4 regions of the Paenibacillus sp. J31P13 genome follow, and region 4 is predicted to be linked to each of the others. Evidence: riboswitches for the same ligand, from Rfam matches in the RefSeq annotation. Region 4 holds a riboswitch; each other region holds the start of a gene.
What was found. Region 4 has a riboswitch for thiamine pyrophosphate ahead of AC0YOD_RS02735 (ABC transporter substrate-binding protein). Riboswitches for the same ligand answer to the same signal wherever they lie in the genome.
Positions count from the first base shown of each region.

Region 1: it holds a riboswitch for thiamine pyrophosphate, as region 4 does, so the genes downstream of both, AC0YOD_RS06375 (ABC transporter ATP-binding protein) here and AC0YOD_RS02735 (ABC transporter substrate-binding protein) in region 4, are expected to answer to the same signal.
Region 2: it holds a riboswitch for thiamine pyrophosphate, as region 4 does, so the genes downstream of both, thiC (phosphomethylpyrimidine synthase ThiC) here and AC0YOD_RS02735 (ABC transporter substrate-binding protein) in region 4, are expected to answer to the same signal.
Region 3: it holds a riboswitch for thiamine pyrophosphate, as region 4 does, so the genes downstream of both, AC0YOD_RS26260 (ThiF family adenylyltransferase) here and AC0YOD_RS02735 (ABC transporter substrate-binding protein) in region 4, are expected to answer to the same signal.

Region 1 covers NZ_JBWDNR010000002.1:74,034-79,656, reverse strand. The annotation lists gene AC0YOD_RS06390 (hypothetical protein) at 1-298, opposite strand, end outside; gene AC0YOD_RS06385 (DUF2087 domain-containing protein) at 1,408-2,013, opposite strand; gene AC0YOD_RS06380 (SLOG family protein) at 2,399-2,953, opposite strand; TPP riboswitch at 3,042-3,144, shown strand; gene AC0YOD_RS06375 (ABC transporter ATP-binding protein) at 3,233-4,009, shown strand; gene AC0YOD_RS06370 (ABC transporter permease) at 3,990-4,766, shown strand; gene AC0YOD_RS06365 (ABC transporter substrate-binding protein) at 4,763-5,623, shown strand, end outside.
Region 2 covers NZ_JBWDNR010000001.1:308,552-314,174, reverse strand. The annotation lists gene thiC (phosphomethylpyrimidine synthase ThiC) at 756-2,525, opposite strand; TPP riboswitch at 2,623-2,732, opposite strand; gene AC0YOD_RS01220 (DJ-1/PfpI family protein) at 2,798-3,388, opposite strand; gene AC0YOD_RS01215 (LysR family transcriptional regulator) at 3,492-4,379, shown strand; gene AC0YOD_RS01210 (class I SAM-dependent methyltransferase) at 4,429-5,163, opposite strand; gene AC0YOD_RS01205 (Cof-type HAD-IIB family hydrolase) at 5,241-5,623, opposite strand, start outside.
Region 3 covers NZ_JBWDNR010000014.1:8,928-14,550, reverse strand. The annotation lists gene yfkAB (radical SAM/CxCxxxxC motif protein YfkAB) at 1-1,036, shown strand, start outside; gene ytvI (sporulation integral membrane protein YtvI) at 1,135-2,166, shown strand; gene AC0YOD_RS26265 (glycosyltransferase family 4 protein) at 2,251-3,411, shown strand; TPP riboswitch at 3,483-3,586, shown strand; gene AC0YOD_RS26260 (ThiF family adenylyltransferase) at 3,993-5,093, shown strand; gene thiE (thiamine phosphate synthase) at 5,134-5,623, shown strand, end outside.
Region 4 covers NZ_JBWDNR010000001.1:645,234-650,856, forward strand. The annotation lists gene AC0YOD_RS02730 (glycosyltransferase) at 511-2,010, shown strand; TPP riboswitch at 2,128-2,240, shown strand; gene AC0YOD_RS02735 (ABC transporter substrate-binding protein) at 2,463-3,461, shown strand; gene AC0YOD_RS02740 (thiamine-binding protein) at 3,522-3,824, shown strand; gene AC0YOD_RS02745 (ABC transporter permease) at 3,814-4,593, shown strand; gene AC0YOD_RS02750 (ABC transporter ATP-binding protein) at 4,737-5,534, shown strand; gene AC0YOD_RS02755 (TatD family hydrolase) at 5,538-5,623, shown strand, end outside.

The sequences.
Region 1 (5,623 bases), on a different contig from region 4:
AATCCACCGCTTCTCCAGAAGGTTTATAGTCAAGCACATCAGCTACCGCTTGAATGAATTGACCTTTTGTTACTGTACCTGAGAGCGTAACGTCAAACTTTTCTTTCAAAAATTGCTTATATTGCGCGGCTCCGTCCTCCTGCGAGGTATTCGCAGCAGTTGTTAGCGCATTCGTTACCGAAGCTGTAGATGCAACAGCAGGTGTTGACGCTGAAGCTGTCGTGCCGGCAAATACCAATGAGAAAGCTAAGAGAAATGTTGTTAGCAGTTTTGCATATGAAGCTTGTGATTTAATCATGAACATTACCTCCGTATGGTTTCCATAATTCCGATGTGTTTAATCGGATTATTTAATATTTTCCATAGTATAGCAATCTCAATCCTAGCGTGTCAATCATAATTATTTTCATAGCTTAGTAGATTCCAGCTAAACACGCAAAAAAGCCCCTCGCTAGCTTATTAAAGGGGCATTATTTGTTGTTTGGTTTTGTTCTTTGCTCTTGTTCTTTGCTCTCTTTACTTTTCACTTTACACTTTTGATTGTCATGTGCTTTTTGCTCGAAAAAACCTAAAACACCATCTCCCTGACCTATCCGCAGCTAGCTAGTATTTTTTTTTGAAACTAACCTAGTTCGATGCAGTGAAAAACATTGATTAGTTTCAGTAATTTAAATTAAATCGAAGTTCAAGAGGATTTCTCTAATCTAAATCCCTTTTAGTTTCAAAAGCTGAAACTATCGCGTATAAGACAAAGTAGAAAAACCCAGTAACATCAAATACTGAAACTATCTTGAAGATCGGAATACATCAGAATACATATTTCATACAACCTATTCAAATCAGCCTCATTTAAACCAAACCAAATCACTTTAAAACTAAATAAAACTCTCCCGATTCACTTAACTCACCAGACCATCCAAACTTTACAGACTCACCCAACTATCCATACTATCCAAACTTTTAGGTGCTCCCAAATCTCCAAACCATATGGACTTATCAGTCTCACTCAACTATCCATACCAGTTAAACTATACAGACTCGCCCAACTATCCTTACTATCCAAACTTTTAGGTGCTCCCAAATCTCCAAACCACGTGGACTTTCAGTCTTACTCAACTACTCATACCATTCAAACTTTACAGACTCACCTTACTATCCAGACTATCCAAATTTTACAGACTCAACCTACTATCCAAACTATCCAGTCTTTCAGGTACTCCCAAATCTCCAAACCACATGGACTTTTTAGTCTCACTCAGCTATCCATACTATTTAAACTTTACAGACTCGCCCAACAATCTAGACTACCCAAACTTTCATGTACTCCCAAATCTCTAAACCACATGGAATTTTCACTCTCACCTAACTCTCCAGATCATCCAAACCTCCCAGACTCTCCAGAGCCTCTTAAGTCAGAGTCTCCCACTTTGCCCACATTTCTTGCGGATTCAGCTCATATATATCGTTTTCCCTAAACATAATCTGGTGCATAATAAACTCTCTGCGTAAGGTAGCGAAATCATCATGGAAGCCTTTGATAAACGTATTGATTTCCTTTTCCGTATATTTCTGTCCCTTCGACAAGTGTGAGGCGATATGCTGAAGCGCAATTAGTTTTTTCTTATGCTGGGCAGGGATATGCTTGAGCTTCCCATCTCCTGTAAAAAAGTTTCTGATGACAGAAGCCTGCAAACGCTCGTGATTCTCATCCATGTTTTCTATTTCTCCTTCTGCGGCGGCATTCCGATAAATAAGCTGTTCGGCAGCGCTCGCGTTGTTTTTAATAAAATAGTGATTCAACGAAAAATAAATAGTGTTCTTTTCCCTGCGCTCATTGATTAAGCTTGCTTCCCTAAGTTTGGTCGCATGATGGGTAATTGTGGCTGGCGTAACAGCCAGCTTCTCAGCCAAAGCTTGACCATTCAGCTCACCGCCTGCCAACATGATCAGCATTTTGATTCTTGTCGCATCCGCCAATGCTTTGTGGTAAGCCACAACCTTTTCTAATTGCATCGAAACAACTCCTACTGGATCTTTGATTTACCGATGATCATTTTAAATGGATGAGTATTATTTTGATTTTACGACCATCAACAATTTTAACACTCATCTAATTAGATGCTTGATTAATTAGATATTAATCGAAGAAGTGTCAACTGTCAAACCTATTTATTTTGAACAAAAAAAAGCTCAAACAGTATTCCTGCTTGAGCTTTCCGAGAACTCCTTATCCTGTCTAACCCACACTTCCGAACAGCCCTTCTTGACCATAATCTATTTACTGATTCTCAGCATCCACGATGCTTTTTCCCCTTAATCCCTATACTGATTCTCATCATCCACAATGCCATCCTTTAATCCATATACTGATTCTCATCATCCGCAATGCCATTTCCCATTAATCCGTATACTGATTCTCATCATCCGCGATGCTTTGAATGTCTTCTGAGCTTATGCTTATGTACGTGTAACCCTCTGCCTGCTGCTTCTTCAACGCTTTTTCTTTAAAAAACTTCGGACTGCCCTCACCCGCATCTTCATCGTATACAAGCAGAATACCATCAGTCTTGCGAAATAAAAGTTCGTCCCGCGCCGTAAACTGCCATATGCCGTCATAAGGCTGATTGCTGACTGAGGCGTAATAATCGACACCCTTTAGCACCTCCGCATAAAATTCCTTCTTATCGTCCTTCCATTTTTCATCAGGATTCGCATACGCCGAAATAATAGAGAGCCTTAGCTGCGGATAGATTTCTTTTAAGGCAATCACAACCTCGCACGCCCATAAATCAACGCCATATTGCCCTGGGGTTATGACCCACTCCAGTCCATCCTCAATAAGTGGAACCAGCTTTCCAGCCAAAGCCTTCTTAATATAAATGATGCCCTCATGCTTCTGGTTAAAAATATTAAGCTCATGCGCACGGTAGCCGGTAACGAGTAAATTTTTCATTTATTCAACGCCTTTTCGGATAATTATGGTTTACATCTCTCCAGTGTATGCTATAGTATAAAAAATACAAAATTGAATATTGATCTATTTATTTCACTAGGGGAGCCAAACGGCTGAGACGAAGCGATTGCTTCGGACCCTTGGAACCTGATCTGGATTATACCAGCGGAGGGAAGTGGAGCAGAGGCTTTCAATCTTATACATACGCGCTGCGTTGTTTAATTTGGGACCCGCTCGTTTCCTTTTGGAAATGGGTGGGTCTTTATTTGTTTAGGGGTGTTGTCTATTTCTTCTATGGTTTCGCTTCACCAAGTAAGCTTTTCCTTCCCTTCAGCTTCTAAGTCGCCTCTCTTCAGCGACATTTCTTTGGAAGTACAGAAGGGAGAATTCGTCTCTATTATCGGAGCAAGCGGCTCGGGAAAAAGCACCCTGTTCAAGATGATAGCAGGTCTACTTGAGCCAATCAGCGGACAAATCCAGCTTTACGGAAAACCTACCGCGAAGCGGTTAGGGAAAGTAGCTTACATGCCGCAAAAGGATTTGCTGCTCCCTTGGAGGACTATTCTCGGCAATTGCTCCCTCCCACTGGAGCTAGCCAAGCAAAAGGGCAGCTCTCTTGCCGGCATTGCGCAAATACGTGAACAGCTAGAGCGCTTTGGTCTAGGCGATTATGCGGATGCTTACCCCGATGAACTGTCCGGCGGCATGAAGCAGCGTGCCGCTTTCCTGCGCACAATCGTAACGGGTCAAGAGCTCCTCCTCCTTGATGAACCATTCGGGGCGCTTGATGCTATGACCAAACGTGACATGCAGAGATGGCTGCTATCGCTTTGGGGTGAACTCAATAAAACCGTCCTCTTCATTACACATGATCTTGAAGAGGCTATTCTACTGAGTGATCGTATATATGTTCTTCCGAGTGACAGCAAACAGGCTTTACAGGAAATCAAGGTCAACCTGCCGAGGCCGAGACATTACGAAATGAATTTTGAGGCTGAATTGATCATGCTTCGGCAAGATTTGGAGAGAAGACTGCATGCGCAAACTGCCCTTTAGAAAATGGCTTGACGACTATGGTCTCTTCCTTCTTCTGTTTCTGTTCATCCTGATTTCTTGGGAAGGAATCGTGCGCCTAGGCTGGGTACCTGCCTTTATCATTCCCGCTCCCTCTGCTGCTGCTAATGCATTAATCCAGGATAGCCATCTATTACTGGGCAAACATTTAGTTGCTACATTGCGAGAAGTTGCGCTTGGCTTCCTGCTGTCTGTTAGCGTAGGCGTTGCTCTTGCTGTTGCCATGCATTCCTTCCGCACGCTCGAAAAAGCACTTTATCCCTTCATTGTCATCAGTCAAACCGTTCCGCTTATCGCCTTGTCGCCCATCTTCATCATGTGGTTTGGTTATACCATATGGAGCAAGGTCGCCGTTGTATTCCTGACTGCTTTCTTCCCAATTGTCGTCAGCACCTATGACGGGCTTCGCAAAACGGATAAGGAGTACAGCGAGCTGCTGCAGACGATGGGAGCGACGAACTGGGACATTTTTCGCAAAATAAAAATCCCGATGTGTCTGCCTTCTTTCTTCTCCGGCCTTAAGCTGTCCATCGTTTATTGCGTCGTTGGTGCGGCGATTGGCGAATGGCTGGGTGGTAATGAGGGGCTCGGGTATTACACTCGGCGCATGTCGAGTAATTTAAACACCGACTCCATGTTCGCAGCAGTCCTTGTATTGTCACTGCTAGGCATTCTTTTATTTGCAGCTATTATGCTTTTGGAGAACATTACATTGAAGAAAAGAGGAACAAAGAAATGATAGAAATAATTGTACATAAACATTTAAAATCCAAACGGGTGCTGTCCCTTATACTCGTCTGCATTATAGCGATCGTGATGAGCGGCTGCGGCGGCACGAACAATAGCGCCAATCAAGAACCGACAGCTTCTCCCGCTCCTGATACCGAGCAGCCGCTCCAAAAAGTTAGCATCATGCTGGATTGGTATCCCAACGCCGTTCATTCCTTCTTGTACGCGGCTCAGAAGAATGAATATTTTAAAAAGCAAGGCTTGGAAGTAGATATTCAGATGCCAGCTGATACGAATGATGCTTTGAAGCTTGTGGCTGCCGGCAAAGTCGATCTAGCACTAAGCTACCAGCCACAGGTATTAATGGCACGTGGAGAAGACATACCGGTTAAATCCATTGCAGCAATCGTTCGCCATCCGCTTAACCATTTGATGGTACCAGAAGGCGGCAGCGTTAAATCTCCTAAAGATCTGGTCGGCAAAAAAGTAGGCTTCTCATCCATCCCTCTATACGAAGCGATGATGCGTACAATGACAGCGCATGACGGCGGCGACTCCCAAAAGGTCGAGATGATTGATGTAGGCTTCTCCTTCATTCCTGCCATTTCAACCAATAAAGTAGATGCCATTATCGGCGGCTTTATCAATCATGAGCAATTGCTGCTTGCCAAGGAAGGACATCCGATGACGGCAATCAATCCTACCGACTTTGGTGTACCCGATTATTATGAGCTGGTACTCGTTGCTAGTGATCAAGGCTTGAAGGATAAACAGGACTTGTTCAAAAAGTTCATGGCTGCTGTTATCGAGGGTCAGCATTTCGTAGAGCAAAATTCAGAACAAGCGCTTGCGATATTGTTCCAGCAT
Region 2 (5,623 bases), 340 kb from region 4:
GAAAAACCAAATGTAAATGCAAAAAAAAACACTAAATAAGGAAACTGGAGTTCCTGCAACTACGGAATTCCAGTTTTCCAATCCCTTTAATTTTCGATACTCATTTAGGCTTCGAAACAGCCACTGATTGATTTAGTTTCCCCTTTAGTTCCCTATAAAATCACTCTGTTTTATTGATATGAATAGCTTTACTTCTTAAAGCCATGATCCGTAATTGGCTTGTAACACTTAATATAGTGAATATTGGAAATATCAAATCATTCATAGCGTACACATCATCAAATAATGGTTCTATACCAATTATTATAGCCATAGGGATCGAAATTGCTCTTACAACAATCCAAGCTGTAAGTGAATGCCACATGAATATTCTACTCATTTTGGTCTCAACCACCTTTCACGGTTAGCTTGAAACGAAATTAGACATCTTCATTTAAATGAGCTTTCATATACATTTCTAAATCCGGACCTTGTGAATTTGCTAATATGTGATCGACCCAAGCCCCCCTCTCATAATGAAGAACTCGCATCTCCCATACACACATATTAGGGCCGCTAAGCGTAATCTCTTGCATGTCACTAGGAGACTCAAATGGTGATCATTAATAGGTTACATAGAACATTCGGGGAAATCATGAGATAAATTGAAATCATACACTATATATTCTCCAAAAATTGACTATGACCTTTCAATAAAGAAGGCCGCCGATTTAATAATCGGCAGCCTTCTTCCTATATTTGCTCAATAACCTCATCTATTTATAAATAACGCTGCCACCCTTAACAAACTCCTGCGCCTTCTCTAACATACCTGCTTCAAATGTATCCTGTTCCTCTTGCTCCAGAACTCTCGTAGATTGACGGATATCATGTGAAATCCTCATGCTGCAAAACTTCGGTCCGCACATGGAACAGAAATGTGCCGTCTTAGCTCCTTCGGCTGGCAATGTCTCATCATGATATTCGAGTGCCCTCTCCGGGTCCAATGATAAATGAAATTGATCACGCCAGCGAAATTCAAAGCGGGCTTTAGAGAGAGCATTGTCGCGATCTTGCGCACCCTTATGTCCTTTTGCTAAATCTGCTGCATGAGCTGCTATTTTGTAAGTGATAACTCCTACACGTACATCTTCCTTATTCGGTAAACCAAGATGCTCTTTAGGAGTGACATAACATAGCATAGCCGTGCCGAACCAACCAATCATCGCCGCGCCAATGGCAGAAGTAATATGATCATAACCGGGAGCAATATCTGTCGTAAGTGGACCTAATGTATAGAAAGGAGCTTCATTGCACATTTCAAGCTGCTTATCCATATTCTCTTTAATCAAATGCATTGGCACATGTCCCGGTCCTTCGACCATGGTCTGAACATCATGACGCCAAGCGATTGCGGTTAATTCTCCCAATGTCTCTAATTCAGCAAATTGTGCTTCATCATTAGCATCAGCAATGGAACCTGGACGCAGCCCATCACCTAGTGAGAAAGAGACATCATACTTCTTCATGATTTCGCATATTTCTTCAAAATGTGTATATAAAAAGTTCTCTTTATGATGTGCAAGACACCAAGCCGCCATGATGGAGCCGCCTCTTGATACGATGCCTGTCATTCGCTTTGCAGTAAGCGGAATATAGCGAAGCAAAACGCCAGCATGAATGGTGAAATAATCAACCCCTTGTTCGGCTTGCTCGATAAGGGTATCGCGATAAATCTCCCATGTTAAATCTTCTGCTTTACCATTCACTTTTTCTAGTGCTTGATATATGGGTACCGTTCCAATCGGAACAGGAGAATTACGAATGATCCACTCACGCGTTGTGTGAATGTTTTTTCCCGTGGATAAATCCATGATGTTGTCTGCACCCCAGCGTGTCGCCCATCTCATCTTCTCCACCTCTTCCTCTATGGAAGAGGATACCGCGGAATTTCCAATATTGGCGTTGATCTTCACCAAAAAATTCCGTCCGATGATCATCGGCTCACTCTCTGGGTGATTGATATTCGCTGGAATAATGGCACGACCGCGCGCGACCTCATCCCTTACAAATTCCGGTGTTACGTTCTCACGAATGGCAACGTACTCCATTTCCGAAGTAATGATTCCCTTACGTGCATAATGCATTTGAGTGACATTCTTTTCTCCTTTTGCTCGCAGCGGTTTTCGTTGAAGCGCTGGAAATACTTCAGCCGCGGCTTTACCCTGCGCGTTTCCGTTATCTTCAGGCTTTATGGCTCTTCCTTCATAAGCTTCTGCATCTCCGCGTTCCTCGATCCACCTTAAGCGATTGGGCTGCAAGCCTTGACGGATATCCGTATGGGCATCGGTATCCGTATAGGCACCACTTGTGTCATAGACTTGAATCGGTGCATTCTCCTCATCTCCGTGAATGCCCGAGGTTGGACTGAGTGTAATTTCCCGCATGGGCACCAAAATGTCTGGTCGTGAACCCTCTACATATACTTTTTGACTTGCTGGAAAAGCTGATAGATTAATTGGATCCTTCTTCATTTCGCTTGTCATCTCAATTCCTCCTATAGGGTGATTTGATCAAGCGGAGTATGTTCTACTCCATAAAAAAGGCCGCCCCTGAATAAGAGGCGGTCTTAGAGTAGACAAATAGAAATAAAACTCCATTTCCTCCGCTGGCATTATCCAGATCAGGTTTGACGGTCGATAGTTATAACTATCCTCTCAGCCTGGTCCCACCAAGCTCCCGTGACTATATAATTGCTACTCAAGAGTATAACTCAAAAGTAAGAAATATCCAAGTATACTTCATCATTTAAAAGCAATCATGGGAGAAATCCCATTAGTTTTTTTACCTGGTTTGCATTTTCTGTCGTAGTGAGTATTTCTAGAAGTGTAAAGGCTACTGTAAAAGCCGTTGATGGGTTAAATGAAGTAATGATATGGTTATCTATGACGACGGGTTGATCTGGAATGACGTTTGCTCCCATCTCTTCTAATTGAAATTGTCGCTTACGATTATTTAGATTATAGGTCGTCGCGTTTCGCCCCTTTAGAATCCCACTTTTACCAAGCGGCAGCGCCCCTACACAAATGGATGCGATGATTTTCCCTTGTCTATCAAATTCACGGATAAATTGGAGCACATCGGCGCGATAGGCATCTTCGTAAAAACCGGCTTCTTCAAATCCGCCTGGTACGGCTAAAGCATCAAATTGTTCAGCTGTCACCTCTGATAAAACCTTCTCAGGTATTACCGTAAAATTCCAGGTGCATTTCAGTTCCTTTCGTGTTCCAACTGTAACAAGTTCCGTTGATCCATCTCCCTCTGCTTTATTCCATCCGATCACATCTGTAAACACGCTTGCTTCAACGGCTTCAAAACCATTCGGTAGAAGTAAACATACTTTTTTCACATGAATCATCTCCTTTGTATTGAATCATATGATAGAATAACTCATCAGTAAAATTGAAATAACTAATTTATATATTTAGAATTTCTGATAACAATCCCGATACATGGAGGAGATAGAAATCGAAATCCGTCAATTTCAATCATTCAAAGCAGTCGTGGAGTTGAATAGCTTCACAAAGGCAGCTCAAAGTCTCCAGTACTCACAGGCATCTATCACTTCTCATATACAGCAGCTTGAAGATGAGATTGGTGTTCCTTTGTTTGACCGATTAGGCAAGCAAATTCAACTCACCATGGTAGGGCAGGAACTTTATCATTATGTAGTAGAGTTACTGTCCGTCTATTCAAAAATTACACATATTTCTTCTGATGACTCCACAATAAAAGGTGATCTCCGCATAGGTGCATCCGAAACGATGACCGTATACAAACTTGGAGAGGTGTTATCCACGTATAAAATGCAATATCCAGAGGTTACGATATCCCTAATAAATGATAATTGTATGCCTCTGCGTGAACGACTGCATTCAGGTGAGCTAGACATTGCGATAACATTAGAACCACAGGTTAGCGATCCACAACTAATAACTGAAGTCTACTCCGAAGAGCCTTTGGTCTTTGTAGGGGAAAGTAACCATTCGATTAAAACCATAGAAGAGGCAAATGGTGAGTGTATCATTTTTAGTGAGAAAAATTGTTCGTTAAGACGATTCTTTGAAGGATATTTAGTTGAGAAGGGAATTGGGACATCTAATTATTTGGAATTCACAAGTATGGAGGCTATGAAACAGTGTGTTGCAAGCGGATTAGGGATTAGCTTGATGCCAAACATAAGTGTGGAAGCATTGCTGCGAGACAATAAACTGAAAATGATAGCATCTTCTTGTGAAAATCTTATGTTTTATGCCCAAATCTCTTATCATAAAAATAAATGGTTGTCCAAAGCTCATAGGAAGTTCATTGAGATGGTTTTGAGCCATGATTCTAAATAGTCCGATGATCTTTAATAAAAAAAAGAAGCCCCAAAAGGGACTTCTTTACCTAGTCTTTAATTGCTGCTATCATGAGGAAAATAGGACGACGAAGCTCATCGCGCATGCCGTCAATCGATTCCAGCATTTCTTGCGTCGGTTGAGGCTCCGAAACCTTCGTAATTCTAAAGCCTGCTTGAATCAGTCCGTTCATATGAGTAGCAACCGTTCTATGGTATTTAACGACATCATTGTCCAAAAATCTTGCATGCCGCGACCCTTCACTGCTGTAATCATCAACTGGCCAATGCAATCTCTCACCATTCGGTCCGTAGTGCCAGTCTTGTGCAGCAAGCGCAGTGAAAACCGGATGTTCAAATGAGAGAACGAAAGTCCCGCCAGGGGCTAAGCATTCATAAATTTTGTTGCAAATACTATCGAAATCCTCCACGTAGTGGAGTGCAAGCGAGCTTAGCACCACATCAAATTCCCCTGCTGGAAAATCGATGTCTTCGATAGCAAGTCGTTGATACGAAATGTCTGAATCATTGGTCATCGCTCTAGCCCGCTCCAACATATTCTCTGAAAGATCTACGCCCACCACTGACTTAGCTCCCAGTTCACGCGCATATCGGCAATGCCAGCCAAAGCCACAACCAAGATCAAGCACCTTTTTATCGCGCAGCTCAGGAAGCATTGCACGGAGCTCCGTCCATTCCCCAGCAGCATTTAGTCCATCAACCGAACGAGGCATCTGGCTGTAATTTTCAAAAAAACCTAAATCATCATATTTATTTTGTTTCATAAAATGAAAGCCTCCACTATTGAATATTATTGTCTGGTCAAAAAATAATGTTTTGTATTGAGTCTCTAACATTCTTTTTAGATGACTTGAAATTTCTTAAGGGCATATGCTAAGCCATCCTCATTAACGCTTTTCGTCACGAAATCTGCCTTTTCTTTCAAACTATCGCTTGCATTTCCCATGGCAATCCCAATCTTAGCCGCTCGAAGCATCTCTATATCATTTCCACCATCCCCGAAGGCCATTGCTCCTTCCGAACTAATGTTAAAATGTTTTAATACCTTTTTTAATGCTCTCGCTTTGGTGTTGCCTTTTCTCTCAATATTATACGCGTTTGGTATATTACTTCCCCAATGATAAAACTGAAGATCGCTTGACCATTTATTATAATCTTCAATAACACCCTTGTCTAAAAATAAACACATACCCATATATTCCACAACATGCTCAGGGAACAGAT
Region 3 (5,623 bases), on a different contig from region 4:
TCGTTTAACCAGTGTCGAAATGACCGTTTCAAATTTATGCAATATGCGGTGCGAGCATTGTGCCGTTGGCGATACACTCGTTATAAACGAACCCGCAAAGATGCCTCTAAAACAGATGCTGGACAGACTTGAGGAAGTCGAGCATCTTGAGACGATCAGCATTACAGGCGGGGAGCCTTCCTTCTCCGATCGAACGGTAAAGGACTATATGGTGCCTTTACTCCAATATGCCCGCAGTCGTGGCATTCGTTCACAAATCAATTCCAATATAACTCTTCCATATAGCAGATACGAGCAATTGGCTCCCTATCTAGATGTTATGCATATTTCATTCAATTACACGTCACCGGAGGATTTCCATGAGATTGGTTTCGCTAAGGCGGGACATAGTGTTTCATTGCAGGCGGCGACGAAGCTTTATGACAGAATGATAGAAAATGCACGGCTTTTAAGTGAAACCGGGGTTCTCGTTTCTGCGGAGTCCATGATCAACTACCGAACACACAATAAAATGGACGAAATTCATAGACTTATCGTTGAGATGGGCTGTCAGCGCCATGAAGTGCATCCAATGTACCCGAGTTCCTTCGCTAAGGATCTGCCAGTGATCTCAAGGGAACAAATGGTAGAGGCAATTGATCGTCTGCTTTTAACGAGAGACAAATCAGTTTGGATGCTCTTTGGTACTCTGCCCTTCTATCATTGCAGCGAGCAGGAAAATGAACGGAAGCTGCTGACGAGATTGGCAAACGAACCGAATGTAACAATGCGAAATGATCCAGACGGACGAAATCGTCTCAATGTTAATTTATTTACCGGCGACGTCTTCGTAACGGATTTCTCTGATGTGTCTTCTTTTGGCAATATTGCTTCCTCCAAGCTGGATGATATCTTTGAGACCTGGCTTGACCATACGCTAGCACAAAGTGTCAATTGCCACTGTCCAGCAGCGTCATGCTGTGGTCCGAACCTTCTTGTGAAGGATATGTATTACAAATCTGTTGATTTCCATCAACGCAGCGCGATATTAGATTAGAGTATGAGTAGATGGAAGGCTGTATTTGAAAAGACCAAATTGTAAGGTTTATGAACACCACTTCTTGCATATAGCATAATAGAAGGGGGGAAAGCTTTCTGTCCATTAAGACGCTTGTATTTATTGCTCTTGGATTATTGCTGATATACCTACTATTTACTGTAGGAGCTCCCTTCTTGCTTGCTTTGGTCATAGCTATATTTTTGGAGCCGCTTAACGGTTTGTTAATGAACAGGTTTCGAATGAATAGACTGCTGGCTGCCACCATCTCTAGTACACTTTTTTCGATCATATTAATTGGCTTGATTGCTTTGCTTGGTGTCAAGGTCATTGCGGAGCTTATCGCTTTTTTCAAAAGAGTGCCCAACTATTTTGAGAATGCGAATAGCATGATTGATGATCTTATTAATCAAGCACAATCCCTCTATCAAAATTTCCCTCCCGATACCGCAGAAACAATAGAAACCTGGCTGATGGAGCTGACGAGGGCCATTACTAATTTAGTAGGGAATTTATCCAACTCGGTGCTTGCATTCGCGTCCAGCATCCCTGGCATGTTTATTTTTTTTATCGTTTTTTTAGTTGCAGTATATATGATGAGTTACAGCCTGAATACGATGAAGACGACGGTATTATCCCTGTTTGACGAGAAATCGCAGCCGCAGGTTAGCGAAGTGCTGGTCAACTTGAGAAAATCAATATTCGGTTTCTTGCGATCACAATTCATATTAAGTGCCCTTACATATATTCTTTCATTAGTCGGTTTGCTTATTTTGGATGTAAAATACCCACTTGCCATCGCTTTACTCATTATTATCGTCGATATTATGCCGATCCTTGGAACGGGGTCTGTGCTTGTGCCTTGGGGCACCTATCTCATGCTTACCGGGGATGTCTTCACCGGTTTAGGACTAATCGTGCTATTTCTTATCATTACAGTATTTCGGCGTATCGTGGAACCAAAAATTCTTGGAGATGCCGTAGGCATCGGTTCATTGTCAGCGCTCATAAGCTTGTATGTTGGCTTCAAGCTTGTCGGAGTGGTTGGTGTTTTTATCGGACCGTTAGTTGTGATTATCTATATGGCTGCTCGCAAGGCAGGATTATTCCAATTGAAAATCAAGCTTTAAGAACGAACGTATTGCCGTGTCAAACCATTTGGACGGAGCGTATGATACTGCAAATAGCAGATCATATAGGAGGCTTTCGTATAAATGGCATCTATTAAAGTTGCGATTGTTACCCCGGGTTCCTTTCCTATTCCATCACCAGGAAGCAGCTCTGTTGAGAGGGTTGTAGAGAAATTCGCTCCACTGTTAAAGCCATATGCGGAACCTCGAATTTTCGGAAGATTAAGCAATCGGCTGCCTCGTAGAGGTAAGTTTAAAGGTATTGTTTGTGAAAGGTTCTCTGCGGCCAACAAGCAGAAGTATATTCATGCGGTCTCACATGCAGTCCGACGTTTTGTACCAAATGTCATAGATGTCGAGAATCGTCCGCAATTTGTTCCCATTATCAAAGGAATAAACCCAGGCAAACCTGTCTGGCTTTATTTGCATTCCTCTACGTTTATTAGCCCGGCGCATATTTCTCCTGCTAAACTGCGTGCTTGTTTGAGCGCGGCTGATAAAATCATCGTAAACAGCCAATTTTTGAAGCAACTCGTCATATCCAAAGTGCCTAAGATCGCTGCAAAGCTGCATGTCATTTATCCTGGTGTCGATACGGTGCGCTTTCCTTCACAATACTCACCTAAGGGTGCAGCTGAAAGGAATAGACTCCGAAAGAAAAGAGGAATGACCGGCAAAAAAGTTGTGCTGTTCATGGGAAGACTTATTCCGCTCAAAGGCGTGCACCATTTGCTTAACATCGTTCCAGAGCTAGCAAGAAAACATCCCGATCTTTTAGTCGTCATTGTAGGGAGTCCATTCTATGGGTCGCATCGCAAAACTGCATATGCGCGCAAGTTGGAGCGGTTAGGAAAAAAGAGCGCGGGTCATGTTCGTTTTGTTCCTTACGTACCCCATTCTGAGGTGCCCAGCTGGATGCTCGTTGCCGATATCGCCGTCGTCCCGTCAGGTCAACGAGAAGCATTTGGTCTTGTCAATGTAGAGGCAATGTCATGTGGAGTCCCTGTTGTTGCTACTCGTGCAGGAGGCATGAAAGAAATTATACGAAATGGCGTAACGGGTTATCTGGTTAGTCCGACTGCTGTTGAAGCGGGGTTGAAGGAGAAATTACAGCTGCTATTGAGTGATAAGAAGCTGCGGCAGAAGCAAGGCCGCCGCAGCCGTGAGCGAGTGAATCAGACATTTACATGGCGTCATACGGCAAATCGTTGGAAAAAACTGATGAAGGAAAGCGGAATAAAGTAAACATGATTTGTAGTGGTTATGGGAAATACAGGGTTGACAGCAATCTTTCTTTGACTGTATAGTCAAACAAGGATATCCACTAGGGGCGCCGTTACGGCTGAGATAAAGCGAATGCTTTGGTCCCTTTGAACCTGATCTGGGTTATGCCAGCGTAGGAAAGTGGGATTGTGCGTTCATGCAAAGCGCGAGTGCGACTCTGTCTGAGAGCTGAAGTATCAGCTTGAATAGGACGAATGACAGAGCAGCCCTTCCTCCGGTATTTCTACTTTCGGAAGGGAACTCGTAACTGACGACACATTTCAACCGCTCCTTCGCCGGAGCGGTTTTTTTTTGTTGGATAGGACACATTTCATCTTGTCAGAGATGATTGGTGAAACCGATCTTCGCCCGGCGATAACCGTTCATGCAGTCTGTTACAGGTATGCATGACAGCGGTGCTTCAAACTTTCTTAGTGCTTGTATAGACCTCTAGGAGGAATTCTTATTATTCCGTTTGGGAGGTTTTTTTGTTTTGGGAATCAGAAATAATCGGCTTTCACAAAGGTGTAGCTTTTGCTTGAGAGCAGCAAGGAGTATGATTCATGCATGATGAGGGAGATTCGATATGGTCGGATCGTTATTCGAGACAAGTTAGATTCTCTAAGATAGGCCAGAGGGGACAACTAAAGCTTGCTGACTCTTGCGTGCTTATTGTCGGCGTTGGTGCGCTTGGCACAGCTCTTGCGGAGCATATGGTTCGAGCTGGTGTAGGAGAGGTTAGGCTGGTAGATCGTGATTACGTGGAGCCTAGTAATTTGCAAAGGCAAACATTGTTCGATGAAGCCGATGCGTTAGCCATCCTTCCAAAGGCTGTAGCAGCAGCTAATAAGCTTCAAAAAATAAATAGGGAAGTTCATATTACTCCATATGTAGTGGATGTGAATAAAGGAAATGCGGAAGATCTTTCCGCTGGCGTACATGTTGTCCTTGATGGGACTGATAACGCAGCGACAAGATTTGTCATGAGTGACAGTTGCTTTGAGCATAGAATTCCATTTATTTATGGCGGTGTTGCAGGTGCTCAAGGTATGAATGCAACACTCATACCTGGTCAAACGGCTTGTTTGCGTTGCTTGATCGGTGTGAAGGAGTCAGAGGGCGAAGTTGATACATGCGATACGGTTGGTGTACTTGCTCCAGCAGTTTCCTTTATAGCTTCCTTGCAAGCGGCAGAAGCGATCAAGCTGCTTACCGGAAATGAAGCAGCAATGCGTCAAACTTGGCTAAGTGTTGATCTATGGTCATTCAAGCTGAGGGAATCAAAGCTGCCGCCGGGTAGGGAGGATTGTCCCGTCTGCGGCAAGCTGAACGATGAAGGGGCCAATGACGGATGGGTAGAGACAGGAACAGAGACCGGCCCTTATTTTGATTCACAAGACGAAGAAATAAGTTCAGCGGTGCTTTGCGGCAGGGATACCGTACAGGTGAGTCTTGGCGGAAAACTTAGCCTAGTGAGTGTTGAAGCGTATCTAAAAGAGATGAATATTTCATTAACCGTAAATCGTTATCTCGTGCGTGCCATGCTTCCCAATGATTTGCGGCTTGTTATTTTTGGGGATGGACGAGTGCTCGTACAAGGTACGACTGATTCAGATGAGGCGGTTGCGATTTGTAGACATTACTTACTTGGTTTGTTGGAGTAATAAGACTGAAATCGATTTTAGAAAGAGGGGATGAGAACGAATGAGCAAAAAAAATTGGCTGGACTTTCAATTGTACGTCATAACCGCTGAGGCCAATCATCCGGGGAGACCCATGATTGAAGTAATGGAGCAGGCGCTGGTCGGAGGGGCGCAAATTTTACAGCTTCGAAATAAAACAGGTACAAGAGCAGAGGTGCTGGAACAAGCTAAAGCATTGCGGGTTTTAACTAGAAAATACAACGTACCCTTCATCATTAACGATTATCCGGATATCGTTCTGGAGTCGGGTGCAGATGGCGTTCATTTAGGGCAAGATGATATGTCCATTGCAGAGGCAAGGCGGATGTTAGGACCTGATCGAATTATTGGCATCTCAACACATCATGTGAAGCAAGCTTTGGATGCAGAACAAAACGGTGCTGATTATATCGGTGTAGGACCTGTTTTTCCAACGGATACGAAGCCGGGGCGAGCTGCTGTTACCACAAGCTATGTTACAGAGGCAGCAAGGGCAGTATCCATACCGTTTG
Region 4 (5,623 bases):
AGGGAGTTACATCAATGTAATAAAGTTACACCAACGTAATAAATATCACATAGGAAAGGGCAGCCCAGACGCGGGTTGTCCTTTTTTTTGCATAGTCTGCTTGCCTTCATTTCTCCGCTAATCAACAATATGGCCGATCCAACATATTTGATGGATACAGCTTGCTTGACGAGAATACGCGTGAGTGATGCTAATAGGAGTATGAAAAGGGATTAGTTTCATAACATGACACTAAAGATTGGATTTTGTACGGCAGTAATCGATTAGTTGAAAATATTGAAACTAATGCGCCGTTATCGTTCAAGTAAGCTGAGGGAGTTACACCAATGTAATAAAGTTACACCAATGTAATAAAGTTACACCAACGTAATAAATATCACAAAGGAAAGGGCAGCCCTGACGCGGGTTGTCCTTTTTTTGCATAGTCTGCTTGCCCTCATTTCTCCGCTAATCACCGATATGGCTGAGCCAACATATTTTATGGATACAGCTTGCTTGAGGAGGATACGCGTGAGTGATGCTAATAGGAGTATGACAAGCATTATTCTTGTTACCCGCAATAAACTTGACTATACGAAGCGGTGTGTGGAAAGCGTTAAGAGACATACCGAAAAAGGCGATTATGAGCTGATTATTGTAGATAACGGTTCGGCTGATGAGACGGTGGAATGGGCAAAGGATCAAAAAGATATAAAGATTATATCCAATGGATACGATATGGGGTACTCCAAAGCCTGCAATCAGGGAATAGAGATCGCAGCTGGAGAGCTTATTATGCTCCTCGATTACAATATGATTGTTACACCAGGTTGGCTATACGGACTGAAGCGGTGCTTGCTAAGTGAAAGCGGAATTGGCGCAGTCTCGCCTACTACGAATTCAGAAGTCTATTCCACAATAATATCAGCCGCCTATCAAACGATAGAGGAACTCGAGCTGTTTGCATCAGCACTGCATGCGAATCTGGATAAGAGCAAATGGGATGAGCGTATAACGCTCAGTCGCTGCTGCTTGCTCATGAAACGTGAAGCGTATCAGAAAGCAGGGGCTCTCGATGAGAATGCGGCGATTGCTGGGTTTGAAGGTGAGGATTACGGGCTGAGGCTGAGGTTGGCTGGCTATAGGCATATGCTCTGCGGGGATACGTTCATTCATCATTATGGGAGCGAATCCTTTAAATCTGAGCCGGAGCGGCGCCAGAAAAACAAGGAAGACGGCTTTTTAGAGAAGTGGGGTTTTCATCCCTGTCTTGCATCCCCTATAAGAAACGACTTCCACATAGTTATTCAACGGGAATCATATGAGTATAAGCACGAGAACTGCTCCATTATGGAGATTGGCTGCGGCTGCGGAGCCATGCTATTGAAGATGAAAAAGCAATTTCCTGGTGCAAGGTGGTTTGGTGTTGAGCAGAATCAGCTTGCAGCGAGGGTGGCAGAGTCATCAGGCATGAGCGTTGTGTTCCGTTCCACTGAGCAGGAAAGCTGGCGCTTGCCGGATGAGGGGCTAGACGGCATTATGATACACCATACACATGATTACGGGACACCGCAGGAGATGAAAAAACTTATAAGTCTGCTGAAGCCGAGCGGCTGGTTGATCGGCTGCTTTGCGAATCGTTTTTACTATGAAAATATACGAGAATACTTAGACCCTTCCCATACAAAGGCGCTGCAGCTGGCGAAAATGCAGTATACCCTTAAGCAGCTTGAACAATTGTATACAGAGGCGGGTTTCGTTTATATGAAGCTAACATTAGCAGAGTTGAACACAGAAAATGACCAATTAGGGTATATAGAGAAGCTGGAGCAATTAACCGGCGGTGTGATTTCGAAAGAGGAGCTTAGTGCTTCCTATTGTTTAGCTTTTGGCAAAGTTGCTTCTTCCGCTAAGGAGGAAACAGAATTATTAATATCTTCAGAGCATGGGGAGGAACATATAGAGGGGCATAGGGAGGTTCAAAGCTTACTAGTAGAAAATACTGCTGAAGCTTTAATCACAGAAGTATGAAAATGCCGCTTGAATTGGAAATTTGGTAAGCCAATAGATAGTTAGTGATAATGATTTTCAAAAAAACACTAGCCTTTTGATCGGTTTTTGCTATACAATTAAGTGGTTGACGAAACCGAATATGTTCCGGGGAGCTGGTTAGGCCGGCTGAGAGGGGATTTTCTTTACAATTCCGACCCGTTAAACCTGATCTGGATAATGCCAGCGTAGGGACAGAAGCTCTGTTTTATTAGCATGCAAGATCACACAACGTGATCCCACGTGCTGATTGAAACAGCTGCACAGCCGAATTTATGGCGTCCTCCGGATTGGGAGGACGCTTTTTTTGTTTTATTGTAGTCCATTAACCGGATACTAATGAGGATTCGTCACCTTATACAAATAGAAGCTTTGGAGAGGGGAACAAGGACATCATGAATCAGAGGAACACTGTACGAATGTCGTGGAGAAGTATGACGGCAATGCTAGTGCTTGCATTAACGCTTGCTGGCTGCGGGGCAAACAATAATGCGCCGAAAACAAATGAGCAGGAACAAGGTGGGGCTGACAAGCCACTCGAGAAGGTATCAGTCGTGCTCGACTGGACGCCTAATACGAATCATACCGGACTTTATGTCGCTAGAGATAAAGGTTTTTTCAAGGAGCAAGGCTTGGATGTTGAAATTATTCAACCTGGACAAAGCGGCGCGGATCAAATGGTTGCTTCGGGCAAAGTGGAGTTTGGCGTAAGCTACCAGGAATCCATTACGATGGCTCGCATAGCAGGCGTTCCACTTGTTTCTATCGCAGCGGTTATTCAGCACAATACATCTGGTTTCGCTTCACCGGTTGCAAAGGGCATCGATTCACCGGAGAAGTTCGAAGGCAAAACGTATGGCGGCTGGGGAGCTCCGGTTGAGGAGGCGGTTATTCAATCGCTTATGCAGGAAAAAAATGCGGATGTCAGCAAAGTGAATTTGATTAGCATGGGAGAAAGTGATTTTTTTACGGCAGTTAAGCGAGATATTGATTTTGCTTGGATCTATTATGCGTGGACAGGTGTTGAAGCCGAGCTGCGCGGCGAAAAAATCAATATGGTTTATTTGACCGATTATAGCGACAAACTGGATTACTATACACCCGTGCTTGCGACAAGCGAGAAATTGATTGCAGAGAAACCGGAAATTGTAAAAGCATTCACAGCTGCTGCGGCTAAAGGCTACGAATACAGCATTGAAAATCCAGAGGATGCCGCAGAAATTTTGATCAAGGCTGAGCCTGATCTGAATGCTGAGCTTGTGCGTGCAAGCCAAAAGTGGCTAAGTCCAAAATATACAGACGATGCGCCGCGTTGGGGCGAGCAAAAGCTCAGCGTATGGGAAAATTACGCGAACTGGATGTTTGAGCACAAGCTGCTTGAGAAGGAGCTTGAAGCAGAAAAGGCATTTACGAATGAGTTTTTACCGGAGTAATAGATGTTTGTTGTAAAAGAAGATATTATTGTGAAAAAATAGGGGAAAGAAGGAATTCAAATGGCAAACGCCTTAGTTAGCATTCAAATACTACCAACAACACCGGGCGGAGAAAGTGTTCTTCCTTACGTTGATCGTGCTATCGATATTATTAAAGCAGCTGGCGTTCCTTATCGCGTAGCTCCGCTTGAAACGACAATGGAGGGCGAGCTTAGCCATCTGCTGAGCGTTGTACAATCGATGAGCGAAGCGATGGCAGAGATGGGCTGTCCATCCGTTATTTCGCAAGTGAAAATATACTATAATCCGGCAAAAGGTGCTTCGATGGGCAGACTGCTGGAGAAATATCCTGATGGACAATAGAATTAGCATGTGGTCTAAAGTATGGCCGCCAGCCATTACGCTGGTGCTTGTGCTCGCATGCTGGCAAGCGGCAGTAACATGGGGCGGTATTGATGAATGGATGCTGCCATCACCGCTCTCTATCGTGCAAGAGGCCATTTCCATTTGGCCAAGGCTTATGACACAGACAGGAGCGACCGTGCAGCTTACGCTGCTCGGTTTTGTTGGAGGATCGGCGGTGGGCTTTGTGCTCGCCGCTTTGCTGCATTTTATTCCGGGTGTCCGCAGAGCCATTTACCCATTGATCGTATTAACACAAAGCGTACCCATTATTGCGATTGCGCCTATTTTGACCATGTTTTTCGGATACGGACAACTGCCGAAGGTAATTCTTGTCATGATGGTATGTTTTTTCCCTGTTTCTATTGCCATGCTTAGCGGCTTATCGAATCCAGACGCGCAGCTGCGCAATTATTTACAAATGATCGGTATAAGCAAATGGCAGATGTTCTGGCGATTGGAGCTTCCTCATGCCATCGTTCATTTATTCTCAGGCTTGAAAATCGCTGCCTCTTATAGCGTGCTAAGCGCAATTGTAGCAGAATGGATCGGCTCCAACAAAGGACTTGGCTCCTTTATGATCCTGTCATTCAAAGGATTCATGCCGGACAGAGTATTTGCAGCTGTCGTTATTATTGTCATTTTCAGCTTATCGTTGTTCGGAATCGTCAGCTTGGCAGAACGGCTCATTATTCGCTGGCAACCAGCAAGTGATCGTAACACGAAGTAGGTTTGCAGCGCAAACCAAGCATACGCTTACGAAGTAGGTTTGCATCGCAAACCAAGCACACGCTTACGAAGTAGGTTTGCTCAGCAAACCAAGCACATGCTTACGAAGTAGGTTTGCTCAGCAAACCTTTAGGAGATGAAGACTTGAACAAGAATATAGCTGATATTCGCAGTGAGACGCTGCGGGTGGAGGGAATTCGGAAGCAATTTGGTAAAGGTTCCTCTAGCAAAGAGGTGCTTGGCGGCATCTCGCTTACGGTTGGGGATGGAGAGTTTGTGTCCATAATTGGTCCTTCCGGCAGCGGGAAGACAACGTTGTTTCAGATCATTGGCGGCTTGCAGAAGCCTTCGGAAGGCGAAATCTGGATTAACGGGGAGCAGACAACAGGAGAACGGGGGCATATTTCGTATATGCCACAGCAATCCGCGCTGCTTCCGTGGCTCACCGTAGCAGGGAATATTGAGCTTTCGCTCACGATTTCGGGTGTTGATCGAGCAGAAGCCAAGCTGAAAACGAAGGAATGGCTGGAGCGAATAGGGCTGGATGAATATGCAGCTGCCTACCCGCATGTATTATCAGGCGGTATGCTGCAGCGAGTGTCCTTTCTTCGTGCGCTGCTGGCACCGCAGCGACTGATGCTGCTGGATGAACCATTCGGTGCACTGGATGCTCTAACTAGGCTGCATATGCAGCAATGGCTTATGTCGATTTGGGAGGAAAACCGCAGATCGGTGCTCCTCGTTACACATAGTATTGAAGAGGCGCTGTTTTTGTCTGATCGAATCATTGTGCTCTCAGCGGCGCCAGCTGTCGTATTAAATGAATTCAAAGTTACATTTCAGCGGCCGCGCAGCGAAGCGTTATGGACGGATCCGGCGTTTAATGAACGGAAGCAGCGAATTTACGAGCTGCTGAGGGTCGGTGTGAAGGAGCGAGTCTAACACATGACAAGTAAAATGAACGGGTACATAGATGGGCATATTCATGTTGATTTATATGCTGCGGAGGAGCGGGATGAGCTGCTGAATAG